DNA from 2 places in the Kribbella sp. CWNU-51 genome. Region 2 is predicted to be linked to the other one. Evidence: riboswitches for the same ligand, from Rfam matches in the RefSeq annotation. Region 2 holds a riboswitch; the other holds the start of a gene.
What was found. Region 2 has a riboswitch for glycine ahead of gcvP (aminomethyl-transferring glycine dehydrogenase). Riboswitches for the same ligand answer to the same signal wherever they lie in the genome.

Region 1 (10,983 bases), on a different contig from region 2:
GCGGATGGTGAGGCGACGCTGTACCTGCGGGAGACCGCCGGTCCGGACGAGGCGGACTTCTTCGCCAACGCGCGCGACGGCGAGCTGTGGATCGGCCCGGTGCCGGGGCTGAAGGACTGGTCGGACGCACTCCAGATCGCCTGCCGCCCGATCGAGGAACTGCCGGCGGCCGTGCGCGGTGCCGTGCCGTTCATGCTGTCGACGCCCGGTGTCGAGCCGATGCTGGACGCGCTGGTCCGGACCTCTCCGACGGACGGCAACTCGCTGCGCCAGACGCTGGCCGAGCTGCGCCGGATCAAGGACGACTGGGAGCTGGACCAGCTGCGCGAGGCGGTCGCGGCCAGCGTGCTCGCGTTCGGCGACGTGGCCCGGGAGCTGCCCGAGGCCATCCGGGGTGGCGGCGAACGGTGGCTGCAGGGCACCTTCGACCGGCGCGCGCGGACCGCGGGCAACGGCGTCGGGTACGCCTCGATCGTTGCTGCCGGCCACCACGCGCCGGTGCTGCACTGGGTCCGCAACGACGGCCCGGTGAACGAGGGCGACGTGATCCTGCTTGACGCCGGGGTCGAGACCCGTACGCTCTACACCGCCGACGTGACCCGGACCTTCCCGGCCACTGGTGAGTACACCGCGGCCCAGCGGCAGGTCCACGACCTGGTGCACAAGGCGCAGTTGGCGTCCCTCGATGCCGTCAAGGTGGGAGCGCCGTACCGGGCCTTCCAGTACGAGGCGCTGCGGGTGCTGGCCCAGGGTCTGCGGGACTGGGGTCTGCTCGACGTGTCGATGGACGAGCTGCTCGGCCCGGACGGGCAGCAGCACCGGCGGTACATCGTCTGCGGGACCGGGCACTACATCGGCCTCGACGTGCACGACTGCGACGCGTCCCGGCCGGAGGCGTACTTCGCCGGCGACATCGAGGCCGGGATGGCGCTCGCCGTCGAGCCGGGGCTGTACTTCCACCCGAACGACGAGACCGTACCGCCGGAGCTGCGCGGGATCGGCATCCGGATCGAGGACAACGTCGTCGTGCATGCCGACCGGCTCGAGATCCTCACCAAGGACCTGCCGATCACGACCGACGAACTGGAGCAATGGACCCAGTCGCAGCTCAACGCTCGGTGACAGGCCGTCTACGCAAAATTAATCGTCACAAGCAGTAACATTCGCCCCGCCGCCGACGATGTATCGAGCGGGGGAGGGTCGAACTCGGCAGGGCGCGTGGCAGTGGGGGGCCGCGTACCACGCGCCCAGCCGAGCCGGCCCCGACTGGGGCCAGGGGGGACCCAGGATCCCTGGGCACGGGGAGTAGTCACCATGAATCTGCGAGTGCGAGTAGTCCACTACGGAGATCAGCACTGGTACGCCGACATCGACGATGCCGACGATCCGCAGCCCGACGACCCGTTCTGGTACGTCGACCACTGCCGATCGCAGATGCAGGCACTCGAGACCGCCTGCGCCGAACTCCGTCTGCTGGCGGGCCGCCTGGTCCGCGGCGACCATCTCGACCGCGTTTTCGACGTGGCCGGCGTCCCGGTCTGAGGGTCACACAGGCACCGGGGCCGGTGCTGGTTGGGAGGCGCCGGCCCCGGATCTCTCAGCCCTTCGGCGGTACGGCGGCGCAGCTGGTGCCGCGTTCGGGCACCTGACGCGAGACCAGATACGCGTCGATGGTCGTCTGCATGCAGGGGCTCGAGTTGTAGCTGCCGTGACCCCAGCCCTCGTAGGTGAGCAGTACGCCGTACCTGCCGAGCTGGCGTTCGACGCTCCAGGCCCAGTCGTAGCCGGTGGCCGGGTCGTGGATCGCGTTCGCGAGCAGGACCGGAGTCTTCAGGCCGTGGACCTTCAGCCGGTGCTGCGGGTTGGCGGCAGGCGGCTGCCCGAGGCAGATCGACACCGCCATCAGCTGACCGGGGTAGCGCATGTCGGGGTTGTTCCTGGCCAGCCGGTCGAGATGGCCGGCGTACTCCCGATAGTCGCGGACGCCGAGGTTCCAGTCCTGGCAGAACACCGCCAGCGGGTACGACGCCAGTCCGGGTGGTACTGGCGCCTGCCCGGTCGGCGGCGTACTCGCGTCGAGATGCTTCAACGTGTCGGCGAGAGCGACCCACTCCGGGTCATAGAGCTTGCGGAACACGAAGAAGCTCAGGTTGAACGGTGTGATCGCGACGGTCGGGTGCTGCGGATCCGGCACCTCGCCGCGGTCGGCCCGGGCGAGCAGATCCGCCCACAAGGTGTGGATGTCGCGACCGTGCACTGCGCAGGTCGTTGCCGCGTCGCACCATTTCACGAACTCGGAGAACGAGTCCTGGGCCGCAGCCGCCTGGGCGTCGAGGAACTCCTTCGCCGGCGCGGCACTGTGGTCGCTCACGCTCTCGAGCACCATCGCGCGCACCCGGCCCGGATACGTCTCGGCGTACTGGCCGCCGAGCACCGTTCCGTACGAGCTGCCGTGGAAGGAGATCGTCGACTCGCCGATCGCCCTGCGGATCGCGTCGACGTCATGGACCGTCTGCCAGCTGTCGAGGTGGTCGTACACCGGTCCGGTGTGGTCGCGGCAGTCGGTCGCGAGCTGCTGGTTGTAGCGGATGGTCGCGCGGAACTCGGCCGCACTCTTGATGATCGGTGACGGCTGATTGACCAGCAGCGCGGCCGTGCACTTCACCGGGTTGCTGCGGGCGACACCCCGCGGGTCGAAGCTCACGACGTCGAACCGATCCTGCAGGTTCTGACTGAACCGGGACATCCCGGTCTTGACCCGGTCGACGCCCGAGTCACCGGGACCGCCAGGGCCCCACATCAGCACGCCGACGCGGTCGGCCGGCGACTTCGCCGTACGACGGGCGATCGCCAGGCCGAAGGTGGGTCCGTCGGGATCGTGCCAGTCGACCGGTACCTGCAGGGTCGCGCACTGCGATCCCTTCACCTCCTCCGGATCATCCCTGCCCTCGGGCTTGCAGTCGGACCACTGCACGGTCACTTGCCTGGGTACGGCGGCCGGCGCCGGCAACGCGGTGAGGCCGGCCGCACCGAATCCGAGGACCACACCCCACGCGGTGGTCCTGAGAACTCGTCGGGACTTCATCAGCGGAATCTCCTGTCTGGGGACTCCCTCGATCCTCAGCAACCGTTTGCCTCACCACATCCGGGACAAGCCCCCGCCAGACCCCGGCCGGTGCTTGGGGGACTCGTTGGGGTCGGTCGCTGATGGTGCGGATCGGCCGGATTGACGTTGCCGGTGGGAGCGCCGTACCGTCCACACCGTCAGTCAATTCAACAGCCGCATGAACCCGTGCGGGAGAGACCCGGGCGTGACCTGGGCGCCGTAGGAGCAACTCTCCCCAAGAATCTCTCAGGCACCTTCACCGCGCGGGCGAGGCACCTCTGGAGGACTTCCGGTCCAACAGAGTGGGGAGGACACCAAACGGTCAACGGCGACCGGAAGGAACCTCCACACGATGGCGATCAGCGTCTTCGATCTGTTCAGCATCGGGATCGGCCCGTCGAGCTCCCACACGGTGGGGCCGATGCGCGCAGCCCGCACCTTCGCACTCGGCCTGGCCGACGCCGGCCTGCTGGCCGCGACGGCGAGGGTCGAAGCGCAACTCTTCGGTTCGCTCGGCGCGACCGGGCACGGCCACGGCAGCAACAAGGCGGTCCTGCTCGGGCTCGAGGGCGAGGACCCCGAGACCGTCGTCACTCATTCCGTCGACGCGCGGGTCGAGACGATCCGCGAGCGCGGCAGGGTGCTGCTGGCCGGTACGCACGAGATCGCGTTCGACGAGAACACCGACCTGATCATGCACCGGCGCAAAGCGCTGCCCTACCACCCGAACGGGATGAGTTTCGTGGCCCGCTCGGCGGACGGCGCCGTACTGCGGGAGCGCACGTACTACTCGGTCGGCGGCGGATTCGTGGTCGACGAGAACGCGGCGGCCGGCGACCGGATCGTGCTGGACACGACCCCGTTGAAGTACCCGTTCACCACCGGTGCCGAGCTGCTCGACCGCTGTCGCGAGTCGCAGTTGTCGATCAGCGAGGTGATGCTCGCGAACGAGCTCGCCTGGCGGACCGAGGAGGAGATCCGGGCCGGGCTGCTGCACATCTGGCAGGTGATGCAGGACTGTGTCCGCGAGGGTTGTGAGACCGAGGGCATTCTGCCCGGCGGCCTGAAGGTGCCGCGCCGGGCGCACTCACTGCACCGTCGACTGAGCGCTGACCCGTGGTCGGTGGATCCGCTGAAGGTGATGGACTGGGTCAACCTGTTCGCCCTCGCGGTGAACGAGCAGAACGCGTCCGGCGGCCGGATCGTCACCGCGCCGACGAACGGTGCCGCCGGCATCATTCCCGCCGTACTGCACTACTACCGGCGGTTCGTGCCGGGGGCGACCGACGACGGCGCGGTCAGATTCCTGCTGACCGCCGGTGCGATCGGCGTGCTGTACAAGGAGAACGCGTCGATCTCCGGCGCCGAGGTCGGCTGCCAGGGCGAGGTCGGCTCGGCCTGCTCGATGGCGGCGGCCGGCTTGTGCGAGGTCCTCGGCGGTACGCCGGGGCAGGTCGAGAACGCGGCCGAGATCGCGATGGAACACAACCTCGGCCTGACCTGCGACCCGGTCGGCGGGCTGGTGCAGATCCCCTGCATCGAGCGGAACGCGATGGCGTCGGTGAAGGCGATCAACGCGGCCCGGATGGCGATGCACGGCGACGGCGTGCACGTCGTCACCCTCGACAAGGTGATCAAGACGATGCGCGAGACCGGCGCCGACATGAAGATCAAGTACAAGGAGACCTCCCGCGGCGGCCTCGCCGTCAACGTCATCGAGTGCTGATCACCAGGGCACGTTGCCGTCCAGGCTGAGGTACTGGCCGGTCGGGCCGTTCGGGCCGATCGTGGCCAGGCGGACGATGATCTCCGCGCCCTTCTCGACGCTCTGTACGCCCCGGTGATTGTTGAAATCGGTCGCGGTGAACCCGGGATCGACGGTGTTGATCCGGAGCTCCGGTAGTTGCCGCGCGTACTGGACCGTGAGCATGTTGAGGGCCGCCTTGGACGATCCGTAACCCGCCGCGTACACCCAGACCGGTACGGCGGGAGGCCAGATCTCCGGATCGACAGCGGTGGCGATCGAGCCGAGTCCGCTGGACACGTTCACGACAACCGGGTTGTCGCTGTGATCGAGCAGCGGCAGGAAGTGGTGCACCATCCGGACCGGGCCGAACACGTTGACGTCGTACGTGATCCGCAGGTCCTCCGCCGTCAGCTCCCGGGCGGTGTGCCGCGGACCGGGGATGCCGGCGTTGTTGATGAGTACGTCGAGCCGGCCGGCTTCGGACTCGAGTTGCCGGGCCGCCGCTGCGACGGAGTCGTCGCTGGTGACATCCAACGGGAGGTAGTGCGCGCCGAGGTCGGTCGCGGCCTGCTTGCCGCGCTCGGGATCCCGGGCGCCGAGGTACACGGTGTGTCCCGCCGCGACGAGGCGACGGGCGGTTTCGAAACCGAGGCCCTTGTTGCCCCCGGTGATGAGTGTCGTGGTCATGACTCCACCCTCGCGCTGCGGCGGTCGGTCAGGTAGTGCCCGCGATGTCCTAGGGAATGGCAGTACCAGGCTGGTTCGGGGGGTGCGCGGAATACTGGGCGTATGGGTGAGCTCGGCCGGACACTGCACGCGTGGCGCGATCGAGTGACCCCGGACGAGGCCGGGCTGCCCGCTGGCGAACGGCGGCGCGCACCGGGGCTGCGTCGGGAGGAGTTGGCGCAGCTCGCCGGACTGTCGGTGGACTACATCGTCAGGCTCGAGCAGGGACGCTCGGACTCGCCGTCGGTGCAGGTGCTGACCGCGCTGTCCCGGGCACTCCGGCTGTCCGATGCCGAGCGCAACCATTTGTTCGTCCTCGCGGGCCAGGTGGAACCGTCCCCCGGCCGGATCTCGGCGTACATCCCGCCTGGGGTGCACCGGATGGTCGATCAGCTGGAGGGTGCGCCGCTCTGCGTGTGCGACGCGGCCTGGGGGCTGATCACCTGGAATCCGCTCTTCGCGGCCCTGATCGGGGACCCGTCGGAGTGGCGGGGTCGCCGGCGCAACATCATCTGGCGGCACTACGCGGCACCGGGCGAACGCGTGCTCCAGACACCCGAGCAGCGCCGCAGCTTCCAGATCGCGATGGTGACGGACCTGCGCGCCTCCCTGGCCCGCTATCCGCACGACCCGGAACTCAGGGCGCTGATCGACGAACTGCGCGCCGGGTACGACGAGTTCGCCCAGCTCTGGGATCAGCCCGTCGTCGGTTTCCATCAGACCGAGCAGAAGACCATCCGCCATCCCGGCCTCGGCACCCTCGTCATCGACTGCGACGTCCTCACCGTGCCGGGCAGTGATCTGCGCATCGTCGTCTACACGGCCGCGCCGAACAGCGAGGCCGCCGAGAAGCTGCGTCTGCTGTCGGTCATCGGCCTGCAAACCCTCGGCTGAATTCTGAACGCGTCAGTCCTAATAACGGACAGAGATGCTACGAGTACGGACTGGTTATCCAGCTGCCAAAAGGTTGCGATCCAGTGTGGAATTTCTTCCACGGTCTGTTTGAAGCGCTGGTTCAACCGCTACTCTGCGGAACCGTGAGACCGTTCCCTGCCACGGCATCCGGCCGCCCGCCCTGGCAGAACCCGCAGCGACTTCGACAGGTCGCCGCCGGCGCCGGCGTACTGCTGCTGCTGTACGTCGTGCTGTTCCTCACGGCGCTGGCGGGCGGCCCGCGGATCGGGGCCTCGTTCCTGCCGCTCCCGGGTGGTGGCCCCGACCCGGCCAACCCGGTCGCCGGCCTCGAACCCGGTCAGCCCAGCCAGAACGTCCCGGCGATCCCACGCGGCACCACGGCCACGCCGACCTCCCCCGGCACCACCCCGCCCGCGCCGTTGCCAACAGCAACGACTCCTGGAATCGGTGCGACCACCGCCCGCGTCCCCGGCGAAAACACCCCGTACCCGACGCCGGCCCCGGGTCGGCCGACCACGCAGATCGTCGACCGCTTCGAGCCGACCATCCCGGGCGCCACCAAGACCCCACCCACGCGCCCCGCCGATCCGCCCCGCACCGAGCCCACCACGCAGCCGACCACCAGTAATCCGACTGCCCCACCCCCGACCAGCACCACCCCGAGCACCCCGCCGACAACCCCCGAAAACCCAGACCCGCCGGACTCGCCTTCCCTAGGCGGCCTCCTCGGCGCCCTGCTCAACAAGCTCGGCCTTTAGGCGGCCCGGCGGATCGTGGTGGCCCGCCAATGGGACAGAGACGCTCAGTAGGCTTCCACCTCGGTGGTTTTCGCGTTGCCGCCGAGGGTGGGCTCCAGGTTCACCTGCCAGCTCTCGCTCCGGCCGAAGGCCTGCTCGAACTTCTGGAACGAGCAGTCCTCGCCGAACTGGCGACGGGTGGGACTCCAGTCCGTGCCGCTCTTGAAGTAGATGTGGTACGCGCCGCCGATCCGGCTGATTGTGGCGGCCTTGCCCGCCTGGATGTACATCATCACGTGCGGCTTGGCCGGCGGCTTACCGTCGGTGACGATCGAGACCGCGACGTCGTTCGCCGTACCGTTGGTGACCTTCAGCCGGCCGGTGCCGGTCGGGCCGCTGCGGATCACGATGGCACCGTTCGACGGGCGCACGGTCTTGGGTCCCGGTCCGGGATCGGGCAGCGTGCCGCCGAACTTCAGCCCCAACCGGTCCAACGGCACGGTCGCGCCGCTCAGGTCCGCCCGCAGCTGCCGCTGCACTTTCTGCGAGGTGTAGGCGACACCACCGCAGCGCGCGTTCGCCTCCGTCCGGTCGGAGTTCGACAGGGTCTCGGCCGCCGACCCGAGACTGTCCTGCAGCACCTCGTGTACGGCGGTCAGCCGCGCGGTCACCGTGAGGTCGGCCAGCTGTGACGATGCCGCGTCGAGTGAGTCGGCGAGCGTGGTCATCGCCTCGGTCAGACCCTCGGCGGTGCGCACCCGGGTCAGCGTGCGCAACGGACCGGCCAGGCTCTGCTCGAGCTTGGTCAGCTCCGCTTGGTACGCCGCCGACCCGAGCGGACCGCCCGGTGGTACTGACGCGGCCGGCGCCGGTGCGGGCGTCGTACCGATCGTGGATTGTGACGACGCGACCGGAGTCTCCTCCGGCATGCCGCTACAGCCGGCGAGCACGGCTAGCATCCCCACCCCTGCGCAGAGCGCAGCACAGCGCTTCATGTACTTCCCCCCAGGTCGCCCCAAAACCCTGTGCCGCACAGGGTATGCGCACACCTGCCTCGGAAGCGAGTGGCCTCAGTCCCGCGGAGCCGGCCGCACGAAGGGGAACGCGAGGGTCGCGCGGATGTTCTGGCCCGTCAGCATCATCAGAACGCGGTCCACGCCGATTCCCAGGCCGCCGCTGGGAGGCATCGCGTACTCCAGCGCGTGGAGGAAGTCCTCGTCGAGGGACATGGCCTCGGGGTCGCCCGCGGCGGCCTTCAGCGACTGCTCGGTGAGGCGACGGCGTTGCTCGACCGGGTCGACCAGTTCGGAGTACGCCGTACCGATCTCGGCGCCGAACGCGACCAGGTCCCAGCGTTCGGCGAGGCGTGGTTCGGATCGGTGGGTCCGGGTCAGCGGCGACGTCTCGAGCGGGAAGTCGGTGTAGAACGTCGGCAGCGTGGTGGCCGGCTCGACGAGTTCGTCGTACAACTCCAGGACGAGCTCACCGGCCGTCATCTCGAAGGTCGTGTGTACGCCGTGCTCCGCGCAGAGCTCCCGGAGTCGCTCGGCCGACGTGCCGGCGTCGATCGTCACCCCGGTGGCCCGGCTGACCGCGTCGTGCACGGTGATGACCGGCCACTCACCGGAGATGTCGATGTCGCCGTCCGGCCGGCGGACGATCGGCTTGCCGAACACCGCGGTCGCGGTCTCGATCAGCAGTTCGCGGGTGAGCTCGCGCATCACGTGGTAGTCGGCGTACGGCTGGTAGGCCTCGACCGAGGTGAACTCCGGGTTGTGGGTCGCGTCGGCGCCCTCGTTGCGGAAGTTCCGGTTCAGCTCGAAGATCTTGCCCATCCCGCCGACGCTGAGCCGCTTCAGGAACAGCTCGGGCGCGATCCGCAGAAACAGCTCGGTGTCGTAGGCGTTGATGTGGGTGACGAACGGTCGCGCGTTCGCCCCGCCGTGCACCGCCTGCAGCATCGGCGTCTCCACCTCGATGAAGCCGCGCGACTCGAAACCGTTGCGCAGGGCCCGGACCGCCGCGCTGCGGTGCCGCATCATCTGCAGCGAGTCCGGGTTCATCACCAGGTCGAGGTGCCGCTGCCGGACCCGCGCCTCCGGATCGGTGAATCCCTTCCGCTTGTCCGGCAAGGGATGCAGGCACTTGGCCGCCATCAGCCAGGCCGTCGCCGCGATCGAGAGCTCGCCACGGCGGCTCGTCACCACCTCGCCGGTGACGCTGACATGGTCGCCGATGTCGACCAGGCGCCGCCACTGGTCCAGCGGCACCTCGCCGCACGCCTCGGCCGTCAGCATCACCTGCAGCTGGGCCAGACCGTCCTGCAGTTGGGCGAACGCCAGGCCGCCGTGGTTCCGCATCCGCATCACCCGGCCGGTCACGGACACCGTCTGGCCGGTGTGGTGATCGGGCGGGAGGTTCTGATGCAGCTCGCGGATCCGCTCCAGCGTCTCCGTCCGCGGCACGTTCACCGGGTACGGATCGATGCCAGCGGCAACGAGTTCGGCGAGCTTGGTCCGGCGGATCAGCTCCTGCTCGGTCAGCTTGCGATCGGGCAGCGCCGGCCGCAGCAACTCCTCTTCCTGCTGCCGTACGGCGTTCGCGAACCGGCCACCGTCCGACGCCATGATCGCGTGCCGTTCGGCGGTCTGGGCACTGTCGACACGCGTCCAGGGCCGGGGTGCGGGCAGGAAGCCCTCCGCGGTCCCGGCCGCCAGCAGCACCTGGGCGAGCGACGCACCGCGCGAGTAGCAGATCAGTCGCGGCGACCAGCGCGGCAGGTACTTCTCGTTCGACTGGTAGAGACTCTCCAGCTGCCAGAACCGAGAGGCCGCCGTCAGCAGCGCGCTGGTCAGCCGCAGCACCGGCCCGGCGCCGACCCGCTCGGCGTCGCTGAAGATCTCCCGGAACATGGCGAAGTTCAGCGAGATCCGGTGCAGCCCGAGATCGCCGCAGGCGTCCACCAGCGACGTCACCATGAACTCCATCAGCCCGTTCGCGGACTCCGGATCCCGCCGCATCACATCCAGCGAGACGCCCCGCACACCCCACGGCGCGAACGACAGCACTCCGCGTACGGCGCCGTCCGCGTCGCGCGCGATCACCATCACGCAGCGCGCGTCGGCCGGATCGCCCAGCCGCCCGAGCGCCATCGAGAACCCGCGCTCGGTCCGCGCTCCCCGCCACTTCTCGGCGAGATGGACGTACTCCGCCATCGCCTCAGGTGACACGTCGCCGTGCCGAACCACCTCGGCGTGATAGCCGGCCCGCTGGACCCGGGTGACCGCCTGCCGGACCGGCCGCATCGTCCGGCCTTCCAGTGTGAAGTCGGCGACGTCGATGATCGCCTCGTCGCCCAGCGTCAGCGCCCGCAGGCCGGCATCGACGTACGCGTGGGCCGCCTCCTCGCTCGCCGACAAGACCGCGGGCGACCAGCCGTACGTGCGCGCCTCGGCGAGCCAGCGCTGGATCGCGGCGGGCCAGGCGGCCGGATCACCCAGGGGATCGCCGCTGGCCAGGCTGACCCCGTTGACCACCCGGTAGGCGATCGCGGCGTCGTTGCCGGGGGCGAAGATGACCGCCTTGTCCCGCCGGGTGGCGAAGTACCCGAGGGAGTCGCGCTCGCCGTGCAGCAGGAGCAGCCGCCGGACCTCGAGTTCCTCGGCCTGGGTGAGGTAGCGGACCCGGCGGACGGAGCGGAGGAAGATCCAGAACGCGATCACCAGCGAGGCGGCCGAGATCGCGCCGACCGT
Region 2 (10,983 bases):
CCCGTTGTCCAGGTGAAGCATCGATCTGCTGTCACACCTCATCGCAGTGGGTTCGGAATGTCGAGGTAGACCGACTGCGCATCCAGCGGAGCGACGACCTCGTCGATTCCGCGCAGCCGGGTCATCATGTTCGCCTTGCACGGCAGCGTCTCCGCCTCGAGCCAGCGCCGGGCCAGCCGATCGCCCTCCGGCCCGGCCGACTTCAGCAGGGACAGCGCCAGGGTCAGCCGATCGCGCACCACAGCGAGCAGCTCAACCTCGTCCGCGAGGCCGTCCACCGCCAGACAGCCGACAACTGCCAGGGCCTGGTTGTGCAGCAGGTAGTAGGTCAGTCGATCGTCGACAATCGGATCGTCGACCACAGCCAGCGTGGAGTCGTGCAGCCCGGTCACAGACAACAGACCGCGCAGGTACGACGAAGCCAGGTAGTAGCCCTGGTTGTCGCGATAGGCGCCACCCGTGATCCGGCCGGCCTCGTCCAATCGGACCAGTGTGTTCTGCTGATGCGCTTCGAGTCCGATCCCTGTTTCGGCGTACAGATGCAGCATCGGGATCAGCACGTTGTCGATGTACGACGCCACCCAGCCGGCCGGGTCCTCAGCGGCGTACTCGCTCAGCCGGCTCACGCCGCCGGGCCTTGGCGCGACTAAGCCGGCCAAACATGCATAGCTGTTGACGTCTGTTGGCACTTCTCGTACAGCAACGTCAAGACCAGTCAATGTTGGTCCACCTTCGTCAAGAGCGATCCAGGCCGGGTCGCGGACGATGGTGAAGCGCGGGTGCGCGGTCGCCGTACCCGCGTTGTAGGCGGCGTCCAGCAGCCGGTTGATCTCCAGCCCGCGCCGCAGCTCGGTCGAGGTCGACTCCCGCCGGGAGTTGGTGATGCGCAGGCCGAGCGACAGCTTCAGCATCACCGGCAGGTCCGGGTGGAAGACGGTCCGCAGACTCGACGTCGGGTACCACTGCGCACCCTGCGGACCGAGTGCCTTCAGCCGGCCGGCCTTGACCAGCGAAGCCACCCGCGGGCGCTCCAGCAACGACGCCGCCTGCCAGGGGTGCGCTGGGATCAGCACCCGACCGGACGACGCAGTGATACCGGCCAGCGCGCCCATCAACTGCACAGCGTCCAGTCCCTGCAGTGAGGGCGCCCCGGCCACCTGGTCCGACGACACCAGCTCGGCGTCGGCCTCGAACCAGTGCACTGCGAAGCCGCCACCGAGCTCCGGCGAGTACGCCGCCAGCTCGTCACCGCTCAATCCGTCCCGGCTCTTCGGCGCGGGGTGATTCAGATGCCCGAGCAGCAACGCCTGCTCGAACTCGAGGAAGCGACCAGGACCCCGCTCACCGTCGGCCTGGTCCCAGAACAGCTCGACGTTGCGCACCGACTCGGCGGTCCGCGCCGCCAGGTCGTCGATCTCCGCCGGGTCCGCGTCCGCGGACAGCAGCCGCACCAGATCCTCCGGGGCCGGCTCCACACCATCCACGCGTACGTCGGTGAACTGGTGCAGGCCGGTCCTGGACGCCTGCTCGACCCGCGCCGTCACGGTCGAGTCCCCCACCGGCAACGTCAACGGCCCGACGGCCACGGGTACGGACGTCTCCCGGGTGTAGCACCGCAGAATCGCGTTGAGGTGGGCAACAATTGCAGTAGATCTCACGCCGCTCCTTCGCCGTCCAGATTCCGTCCCCGTCCCGCCGCGCCGGTCGGGTCTGCCAGCACGTCGAGGCCGGTGGCCACGACCTGATCGAGCAGGTCCTCGATGTCCGTCGCAGTGGCGTTCGGATTCAGCAGCGTCAGCTTCAACGCGACCACCGCCGGGCGGCCGCGACCGGCCGGGATCTTGGTCCGGCCGATCAGCACCCGCCCGGACGTCAGCAACCGGCGCCGGACCGCACCCTGGAGGGCATCGGCGGCCGCTGTCTCCAGTCCCTGCCCGGCGACCCGGAACAGCACCGTGGTCAGGGTCACCGGCGCCAGCAGCTCAAGGTTGCTGTCGGCAACGACCCGCGCCGCGGCGGCATGCGCGAGCTCGTGGCAGGTGTCGAGCATCGTGCCCAATCCGGCCCGCCCGTATGCCGTCAGCGTGGTGGCGACTTTCACCGCATCCGGACGGCGGGTGGTCTGCAGGCTGCGGCCGAGCAGGCCGTCCAGCCCGGAGTCGATGTCGTCGGCCGGGTTCAGGTAGTCGACCGAGCGGCCGAGCGCGGAGAAGCGATTCCGGTCGGCCACCAGCAGCACGCTGGTCGCAGCCGGCTGCCAGCCGATCTTGTGCAGGTCGAGCGTGACGGAGTCCGCCTGCGACAGGTCAGCCAGCAAGGGCGCGAGCCGCTCGGAGAACAGTGCGCCGAACCCGTACGCCGCGTCCACGTGCACCCAGGCGCCGTGCCGCCGGGCCAGTTCCGCGATCGGCGCGATCGGGTCCACCGAGCCGAAGTCCGTCGTACCGGCGGTCGCAATCACGGCGATCGGCGTCCGCCCGGGCTTGGCCAACTCGTCCGCGAGTACGTCGGTGCGCATCCGGAAGTCCTCATCGGAGGCGATCGTGATCGCGGCCTCCTCCCCGAGCCCGAGCGCGGCACAAGCTCGCTGGACCGAGAAGTGGGCGAGCTCGGAGCAGAACACGACCGGGTGATCCAGTCCCCGCAGGCCGTTCCGCCGTACGTCGACTCCGACCGCAGCGGCAGCGTTGTCACGGGCGATCAGCACAGCGAGCAGGTTGGAGATCGACCCGCCGGGCGTCAGGACGCCGTCCGCTGCCGGACCGAACCCGGCCAGGCCGGCGAGCGCCTTCACCACCCACTGCTCGATCGCGAGCGTCGCGGGACCGGAGTCGTAGGTGTCCATCGAGGCGTTGCTCGCCGAGGCCAGCGCGTCGGCGTCGACCGCGACCTGCAACACCGGCGGCTGCAGGTGCGCCGCCGCGTGCGGGTGGCTCAGGTCGATCCCGTTCTCCTCGAGCAGTCCCGCGATCAGGTCGAGCGCCGCGGACTCACCGACGCCGGTCGACGGGACCCGCGGCTCGCCGAGGACTTCCGCCGTACGCCGCAGCACCTCCGCCGGCGAGCCGTGCGGCAACGGCCCCCGGTCGCGATCGGACACCGCCGAAGCGAGCGGCCACGCGGGGGCGAACGGGTTGCGCACAGGCGAGGGCAACGCGGTCAGACGCGCAGGATGCGGCACCAGATCTCCCGGGAAGTTGTCGAGTAAGGCAACCCTTACTAAGGCAGCCCTAACTTTTGCCCCGAGTCACTCATCGTGTCAACTCGGCCACCCAGGGAGTGGCGAGCCTCTCACCCGTTCAGGCCTGGTTCAGCCCACGCGACGCAGGCTGAGCCGTGGATGAAAGGAGCACAGCTCATGATCGGCTGGAGGAAACCCGGAGTCCTGCTCGCAGTCACCGCTCTGCTTGCGGGTGCCACTCCCATCACAAGCTCCGCGCACGCGGAGCACCACCACCCGACGGCGTGCCCGCTACCGGTGTTCGGGCCGGGCAGCCGGTACCACCCCAAGATCGACCCCGACGACTTCTCCCCGAACGTGACCAACCCGTGGTTCCCGCTCAAACCCGGGCGCACGATGGTCTCCACCGGCGTCAAGGATGGTGAGAAGGCTCTCGACCTGTTCGCCGCGACGTCCCGGACCAGAGTGATCGCGGGAGTCCGGACCCGTGTCGTCGAAGACCGCCTCTACCTGAACAACGTCCTCGAGGAGCGCACCAGCGACTACTACGCGCAGGACCGCTGCGGAAACGTCTGGTACTTCGGGGAGGACACCGCCGAGCTGGACAGCCGCGGCCACGTCGTCAGCCGTGAAGGCAGCTTCCACGCAGGCGTCGACGGCGCCCAACCCGGCGTCTTCATGCAGGCCCACCCCCAACTCGGCCGCAAGTTCCGCCAGGAGTGGTACGCCGGCCACGCCGAAGACGTCTTCTGGCTCATCGCCCGCAACACCACGGTGACCGTCCCCCACGGCACCTTCCACCACGCCCTCCGCACCGCGGAGACGACCGCCCTCGAGCCAGACGTCCTCGACAACAAGTACTACGTCAAAGACATCGGCCAGGTCGCCGAACTGTCCGTCCGAGGCCCGACGGAACAACTACGCCTAGTGGAGATCATCTCCTAGGCCGTACGGCGTTCTGGTGAGGACGAACGTGGCGACGTTGAGGTGGGTGATGCGGTTGCCTTCGCGGATGACGTGGAGTTTTTCGCCGGCCAGGTAGCCGTCGCGGCCCTGGTAGAGGTCGGGGCCCAGTGGGGAGAAGCGAGTGGTGAGGCCACCGGAGAGTTGGAGGATGCCGGCGGAGACGGACATGGTGAGGGGCGTGTTGCCCCAGTACCAGTGGCCGAGGAGGTCCGCGCCCTCGGCGAGTGGGGGCTCGGGGAGCCACTCCAGCGGGAGGCTGGGCTCATAGGTGGCCACCGTCTCGATCAGGTCGGGTGGGAGCGAGGCGACGCGACCGTACGTCGCGTTCCCGAGGGTGACGGCGCCGACGCGGCGGACGCGGTCGACGAACAGGCCGGCCAGGAAGCCGGGCATCGAGCCGGTGTGGCCGACCAGCAAATGCGGGTTGTCGGCGATCAGACGCAGGCCCAGGCCGTACGACGCGGTCAGGCCTTCTCGTGGATCCGCGGCCACCGGCGCCGCCATCTCGTCGACCGTGTCCCGGTTCAGCACCTCGTAAAGCGGATCGATCCAGAAGTTCGCGTACGTCGCCAGGTCCTCGATCGTGCTCCACAACTGCCCGGCCGGCGCCATCGCACCCGCGTCGTACGCCGGCTCGTCCACCAACTGACCGCTGAACGGGTGCACCGAGAACCCTTGCGCGGACGAGCCCGTCGGGAAGTACGTCGTACGACGCATCTCGAGCGGATCGAGGATGCGCTCCTGCACGAGGTCGAACCAGGAAGCGTTTCGCAGCCGGGCGACGATCTCGCCGAGGAGTCCGTAGCCGAGGTTCGAGTAGTGGTGCCGGCGGTCGGCCGGGCCGACCGCCTGGGACTCGTCCATCGCCGCGGTCAACTGGTCGAACGTGACGCCCGGGTTCCGCTCCCACCACGGACCCTCGGGCTCGGCGTTCATCCCGCCGCTGTGCGCGAGCAGTTGCCGGATCGTCCGATCACCGAACGCGATCCCCGGCAGATGCTTGCCCACGGCATCGTTCAGCGAGAGCAGTCCGTCGTCCCGGCACTGCATCACCAGAACAGCCGTCAGCGTCTTCGTGATCGAGCCGATCCGGTACTGCACGTCCGGCCCCGGCACACCACCGTCCGCGGTGGCGAACTGCCCCCGCGACCCGGTCCACACCAGCGAACCGTCCCGGACCACTCCGGCATTGATCGAAGGCAACTTCCATTCGCTCTGCGCTGTCGCGATCTCAGCGAGGAGCGCGGCTGCGGTATCAGGTCGAACCAGGGTCACTCAAAGGCCTCCGGGGCTGGGCAGGAGCAGATGAGGTTGCGGTCGCCGTAGGCGCCGTCGATGCGGCGGACGGGGGGCCAGTACTTCGAGGCGCGGTCCACCGAGCGGGGGAACGCGGCCTCCTCGCGAGTGTAGGCGTGCTCCCACTTGTCGTTGATCACCGACTCGGCGGTGTGCGGCGCGTTCACCAGCGGGTTGTCGCCGGCCGGCCACTCCCCCGCGGCGACCCGGTCGATCTCGTGCCGGATCGCGATCATCGCGTCGCAGAACCGGTCCAGCTCGCCGAGGTCCTCGGACTCGGTCGGCTCGACCATCAGCGTGCCCGCGACCGGGAACGACATGGTCGGTGCGTGGAAGCCGTAGTCGATCAGCCGCTTCGCGACGTCGTCGACGCTGATCCCGGTCTCCTTGGTCATCGGCCGCAGATCCAGGATGCACTCGTGGGCGACCAGGCCGTTCTCGCCGGTGTAGAGCACCGGGAAGACACCCTCGAGCCGCTTCGCCACGTAGTTCGCAGTCAGTACGGCGGCCTTCGTGGCGGCCGTCAGACCCTCGGCACCCATCATCCGGATGTACGCCCACGAGATCGCCAGCACACCCGCCGAACCGAACGGCGCCGCGCTGATCGGGCCGACCCCGGACTCCGGACCGGCCTGGTCCAGCAGCGGGTGGTTCGGCAGGTACGGCGCCAGGTGCGCGGCCACGGCCACCGGGCCGACACCCGGACCACCGCCACCGTGCGGGATGCAGAAGGTCTTGTGCAGGTTCAAGTGGCTGACGTCGCCGCCGAACTCACCGGGCTTGGCGAGACCGAGCAACGCGTTCAGGTTCGCGCCGTCGACGTACACCTGGCCGCCGTGCTCGTGGACGATCGAGCAGACCTCGCGCACGCTCTCCTCGTACACGCCGTGCGTGGACGGGTAGGTGATCATGATCGCGGCCAGCTTGGCCGCGTGCTCAGACGCCTTCGCCCGCAGGTCGTCCAGGTCGATCGTGCCATCGTCGTTGCCCTTGACAACGACCACCTTCATGCCGGCCATCACCGCGGAGGCGGCGTTGGTGCCGTGCGCGCTGGCCGGGATCAGACACACAGTGCGATCGAGATCGCCCCGCCCGTGGTGGTACCCGCGGATCGCGAGCAGCCCCGCCAGCTCACCCTGCGAGCCCGCGTTCGGTTGGATCGAGACCTTCGCGTACCCGGTCACCTCGGCCAGCCAGCGCTCCAGCTGCCCGATCAGCACCGCGTACCCGGCCGCGTCCTCGATCGGCGCGAACGGGTGCAGGTCGGCGAACTCCGGCCAGGTGACCGGCTCCATCTCGGTGGTCGCGTTCAGCTTCATCGTGCAGGACCCGAGCGGGATCATCCCGCGATCCAGCGCGTAGTCCTTGTCGGACAGCTTGCGCAGGTACCGCAGCATGGCAGTCTCGGACTGGTGCGTGTTGAACACCGGGTGCGTCAGGTAGTCCGTGGTCCGCGGCACGGCAACCGCGGCCGCGTCCAGCGAACCGTCGTACCGAACGCCGAAGGACTGGCAGACCCGGGTCAGGGTGGCGACGTCGGTCTTCTCGTCGCAGGAGATGCCGACGTGGTCCGCGTCGACCAATCGGAGCCAGATGCCGTTCTGCCGGGCGGCGTCGACCACATCCGCGGCCTGACCGGGGACCCGGGCGAGCACGGTGTCGAAGAAGTCGCCGTGCACGACCTCGACGCCCCCCGCCCGCAGCGACGCGGCCAGCTTGCCCGCGTAGTCGTGGACGCGCTCGGCGATCGCCTTCAGACCCGCGGGCCCGTGGTAAACGGCGTACATCGACGCGACCACCGCCAGCAGGACCTGCGCCGTACAGATGTTGGAGGTCGCCTTCTCACGGCGGATGTGCTGCTCGCGGGTCTGCAGTGCCAGCCGGTACGCCGGTGCGCCGTCAGAGTCGACGGAGACACCGACGAGGCGACCGGGCAACGACCGCTCGAGGCCGGACCGGACGGACATGAAACCGGCATGCGGACCGCCGTAGAACAGTGGTACGCCGAAGCGCTGCGAGGATCCGATCACGATGTCGGCGCCGGCCTCACCCGGTGCCTCGAGCAACGTCAGCGCGAGCAGGTCGGAGGCGACCGCGACCAGCGTGTCGCGCTCGTGCGCGGCGGCGATCAGCGGCTTCAGGTCGCGGACGACACCGCCGGAGCCCGGGTACTGCACGAGGAAGCCGAAGAAGTCACCGTCCGGCAGACCGTCGGTGGTGTCGGCGACGACGACCTCGATGCCGAGCGCCTCGGCTCGGGTCTGGACCACTGCGATGGTCTGGGCGAAGCAGTCGGCGTCGACCAGATAGCGATCGGACTTGCTCTTCTTGTTCGACCGGTGGGCCAGCGTCATCGCCTCGGCGGCCGCGGTGCCCTCGTCCAGCAGCGACGCGTTCGCGGTCGGCAGGCCGGTCAGGTCGGACACGACGGTCTGGAAGTTCAGCAGCGCCTCGAGCCGGCCCTGGGAGATCTCCGGCTGGTACGGCGTGTAGGCCGTGTACCAGGCCGGGTTCTCGACCAGACGCCGGACGATGACCGACGGCGTGAAGGTGCCGTAGTACCCCTGGCCGATCATCGAGGTGGCGACGGTGTTGCGGGCCGCCAGCTGGCGGAGCTCGGTCAGCGCGTCGACCTCGGAGGCCGGCTCGGGCAGCCGGAGCGCCTCGGCGGACCGGATCGACGCCGGCACCGCGGCATCCACCAGCGCGTCGACGTCGTCGTACCCGAGGAGTTGGACCATGCGGGCGATCTCGTCCGGACGCGGCCCGATGTGCCGGTCGGCGAACGTCGCCGAGAGCTGGGGTGAGTTGTTCATCTAGAGGCTCCGTTGCTGACAGTGCTTCCGGTCGCCTCCCCCTCTGTCACGCCCAGCTCACGCAGGGGCACTCCAGAGTCGCCTGTGGCACTCGGTCCATGGGCCTGAGAGGTTCCGGGGAGGAATTGCCCCTTCGGCGCCCGGTTGCGCGGGTCTCTCCCGAGTGCTGTGTACGGCTGAACCGAGGCTACCAGGAATCCTCGAACAGTTCGGGCAGCAGCCGTCGTGCGACCGGCCGGACTGGACTCCGCCGCCGTGCCGTGCGCGTAGCCGCGAACGGGATGGAACAGGTCAGCCGGTCATGCGAGCGCGGCGGCGGGCCGCGAGCTCGTCGTTCGCGTGGCTGTCGCCGTCGTCGTGACCGTCGGCACGCTCGGTCGGCAGCTCGGACAGCGAACCCTCGACCTCGCGCCAGACACCACCGAGGGCGATACCGAAGACGCCCTGACCGCCGGCGAGCAGATCGATCACCTCGTCCGGCGAGGTGCACATGTAGACCGAGGCGCCGTCACTCATCAGCGTGATCTGAGTCAGGTCGTCGATGCCGCGCTTGCTGAGGTGGGCGATCGCGGTCCGGATCTGCTGCAGTGAGATGCCGGCGTCGAGCAGCCGCTTGATCACTTTCAGCAACAGGACGTCACGGAAGCCGTAGAGCCGTTGGGTGCCGGAGCCGGTCGCCGGGCGCACGGACGGGGAGACCAGGCCGGTGCGGGCCCAGTAGTCGAGCTGACGGTAGGTGATCCCGGCCGCGGCGCACGCCGTCGGACCGCGGAACCCGACATCCTCCGGCATCGGCCGCAGGTCGTCGTCGAAGAGCAGACCCTGGACGCCGGCAGCGGCGGCCGCCTCGGCGTGTGCGTCGGACGTCGACTGCGCCGTCAGATCCGTGTCGCCGGTGCGTGTCACGCCTGAGCCTCCCTGGGTACCGACTGGAACGGGTCACATCCGTGGAGTGACAACACCCCACGACTCCTTCAAGGTAAGCCGCCGACCAGGGAGGGTCAACGACAACCGCACCGAGCCGGGAGCGTGTCGCGGCCTTCGTACGAATCGTTACCTATCTGGTCTTGTACCACTCCGGTGAACTGAACTGGTCAGCTCTTGTCGAAATCCTCGGGTTTCACCTGGTCGAGGAACTCGCGGAAGCGCTCGACCTCTTCTTCCTCCACCACTTCGTCGGCGTCGTCGGTCTCACTCTCCGGAACCGGGATGCCGGCCTCGGCCAGGATCTCCTCGGTGCAGAACACCGGGGTCCCGGTCCGCAGCGCCAGCGCGATCGAGTCCGACGGTCGCGCCGAGATCTCGGTCTTGTCGTCGAACACCAGGATCGCCTCGAAGATGCCGTCGGTCAGGTTCACGATCCGGACCTGGCTGAGGGTGTGCCCGAGCACCCGGATGGTCTCCGCGAACAGGTCGTGCGTCAGCGGCCGCGGCGGCTCCATCCCCTGCTGGGCGAAAGCGATCGCACTCGCCTCGGCCGCGCCGATCCAGATCGGCAGGTACCGCTCCCCGCCAACCTCTCGCAGCAGCACGATCGGCTGACTCGAGGGCATCTCCACCCGGACTCCGACCACGTCGACTTCGCGCACCCCTTCAGCCTACTCCGCAGGGAAGCCCCGGGCAGGCCCGCGGGGTGCGCCGGCTACCTGGGCAGGCGGGAACGGACCAGCGCCGCATGCAGGCGGACGGCGAGCGCGGCCAGTTCCTCGGTCTGTTCGGTATGGCGGGGGCCTGTCACCTGCTCGATCAGACCGGCCTCCCGATCGGCCGCCGTACGGAACTGGCGCAGGTGCCGCGGCTCGATCCCGTACGGCGCGAAGTCCGCGGCCAGCCGCGCGATCACGATCGCGTCCCCGTCGTAGTGGTTGCCACGGGCCACCACCAGGCCATGGCCCTCCAGCTCGCCGAGCAGCTCGGCGGAGATCCCGGCGGCGGCGCGGAGCTCCTCCCGGGTCAGCTTCAGATCGATGCCCGCAGCACCGAAGTCGTCGGCGACCGGAAGCCCCGGTGGCTCCGGCAACGAACTCGGCGCGACCGGTGGACCGCCGGCCGCCGGGCGCAGGCCGCGATCGATCGCGCCGAGATGCTCCTTGATCACCTTCAGCGGCAGGTACTGGTCACGTTGCGCGGTCAGCACGTAGCGCAGCCGCTCGACGTCGGCCGCGCTGAACTTCCGGTAGCCCGAGGCGGTCCGGGCCGGGGTCACCAGCCCCTCGGCCTCGAGGAACCGGATCTTGGAGATCGTGACGTCGGCGAACTCGGCCTGCAGCAGCTGCAGCACCTCTCCGATGCCGCGGCCTTCAGCGGGGCCCTCGACGGAAGGCTCAGGCTTGGCCACTGGCGTAGTACACCAAGCGGTACTTGCCGATCTGGACCTCGTCGCCGCTGGTCAGCTGGACCTCGTCGATCCGGTCCCGGTTCACGTAGGTGCCGTTCAGGCTGCCCACGTCGCGGACCTTCACGCCGTACGGGTCGCGGCGGAACTCCGCGTGCCGGCGCGAGACGGTGACGTCGTCGAGGAAGATGTCGCTGTCCGGGTGCCGGCCGGCGGTGACCACGTCGACGTCGAGCAGGAACCGGCTGCCCGCGTTCGGCCCGCGCTGGACGATCAGCAGGGCGGATCCGGCCGGCAGGGCGCCGACCGCGGCCTCGTCCTCCACCGACAGCGGCTCGCCGGTGCGCTCGGGCTCGGGCTCGGCGCCGATCGGGGTCAGCATCGCAGTG

Region 1: it holds a riboswitch for glycine, as region 2 does, so the genes downstream of both, ACXC9Q_RS10095 (L-serine ammonia-lyase) here and gcvP (aminomethyl-transferring glycine dehydrogenase) in region 2, are expected to answer to the same signal.

Annotation. Positions count from the first base shown of each region.
Region 1 covers NZ_JBSXMZ010000007.1:362,429-373,411, reverse strand. Annotated here, with positions in the region: gene ACXC9Q_RS10110 (aminopeptidase P family protein) at 1-1,122, shown strand, start outside; gene ACXC9Q_RS10105 (hypothetical protein) at 1,315-1,542, shown strand; gene ACXC9Q_RS10100 (alpha/beta fold hydrolase) at 1,598-3,085, opposite strand; glycine riboswitch at 3,286-3,378, shown strand; gene ACXC9Q_RS10095 (L-serine ammonia-lyase) at 3,459-4,832, shown strand; gene ACXC9Q_RS10090 (SDR family oxidoreductase) at 4,833-5,540, opposite strand; gene ACXC9Q_RS10085 (helix-turn-helix transcriptional regulator) at 5,643-6,473, shown strand; gene ACXC9Q_RS10080 (hypothetical protein) at 6,617-7,252, shown strand; gene ACXC9Q_RS10075 (hypothetical protein) at 7,297-8,190, opposite strand; gene lysX (bifunctional lysylphosphatidylglycerol synthetase/lysine--tRNA ligase LysX) at 8,302-10,983, opposite strand, start outside.
Region 2 covers NZ_JBSXMZ010000023.1:5,010-15,992, forward strand. Annotated here, with positions in the region: gene ACXC9Q_RS23815 (GNAT family N-acetyltransferase) at 1-21, opposite strand, end outside; gene ACXC9Q_RS23820 (IucA/IucC family protein) at 39-1,658, opposite strand; gene ACXC9Q_RS23825 (pyridoxal phosphate-dependent decarboxylase family protein) at 1,655-3,181, opposite strand; gene ACXC9Q_RS23830 (hypothetical protein) at 3,359-4,126, shown strand; gene ACXC9Q_RS23835 (serine hydrolase domain-containing protein) at 4,106-5,422, opposite strand; gene gcvP (aminomethyl-transferring glycine dehydrogenase) at 5,419-8,259, opposite strand; glycine riboswitch at 8,342-8,431, opposite strand; gene ACXC9Q_RS23845 (MerR family transcriptional regulator) at 8,551-9,165, opposite strand; gene ACXC9Q_RS23850 (bifunctional nuclease family protein) at 9,354-9,848, opposite strand; gene ftsR (transcriptional regulator FtsR) at 9,902-10,597, opposite strand; gene ACXC9Q_RS23860 (FHA domain-containing protein) at 10,584-10,983, opposite strand, start outside.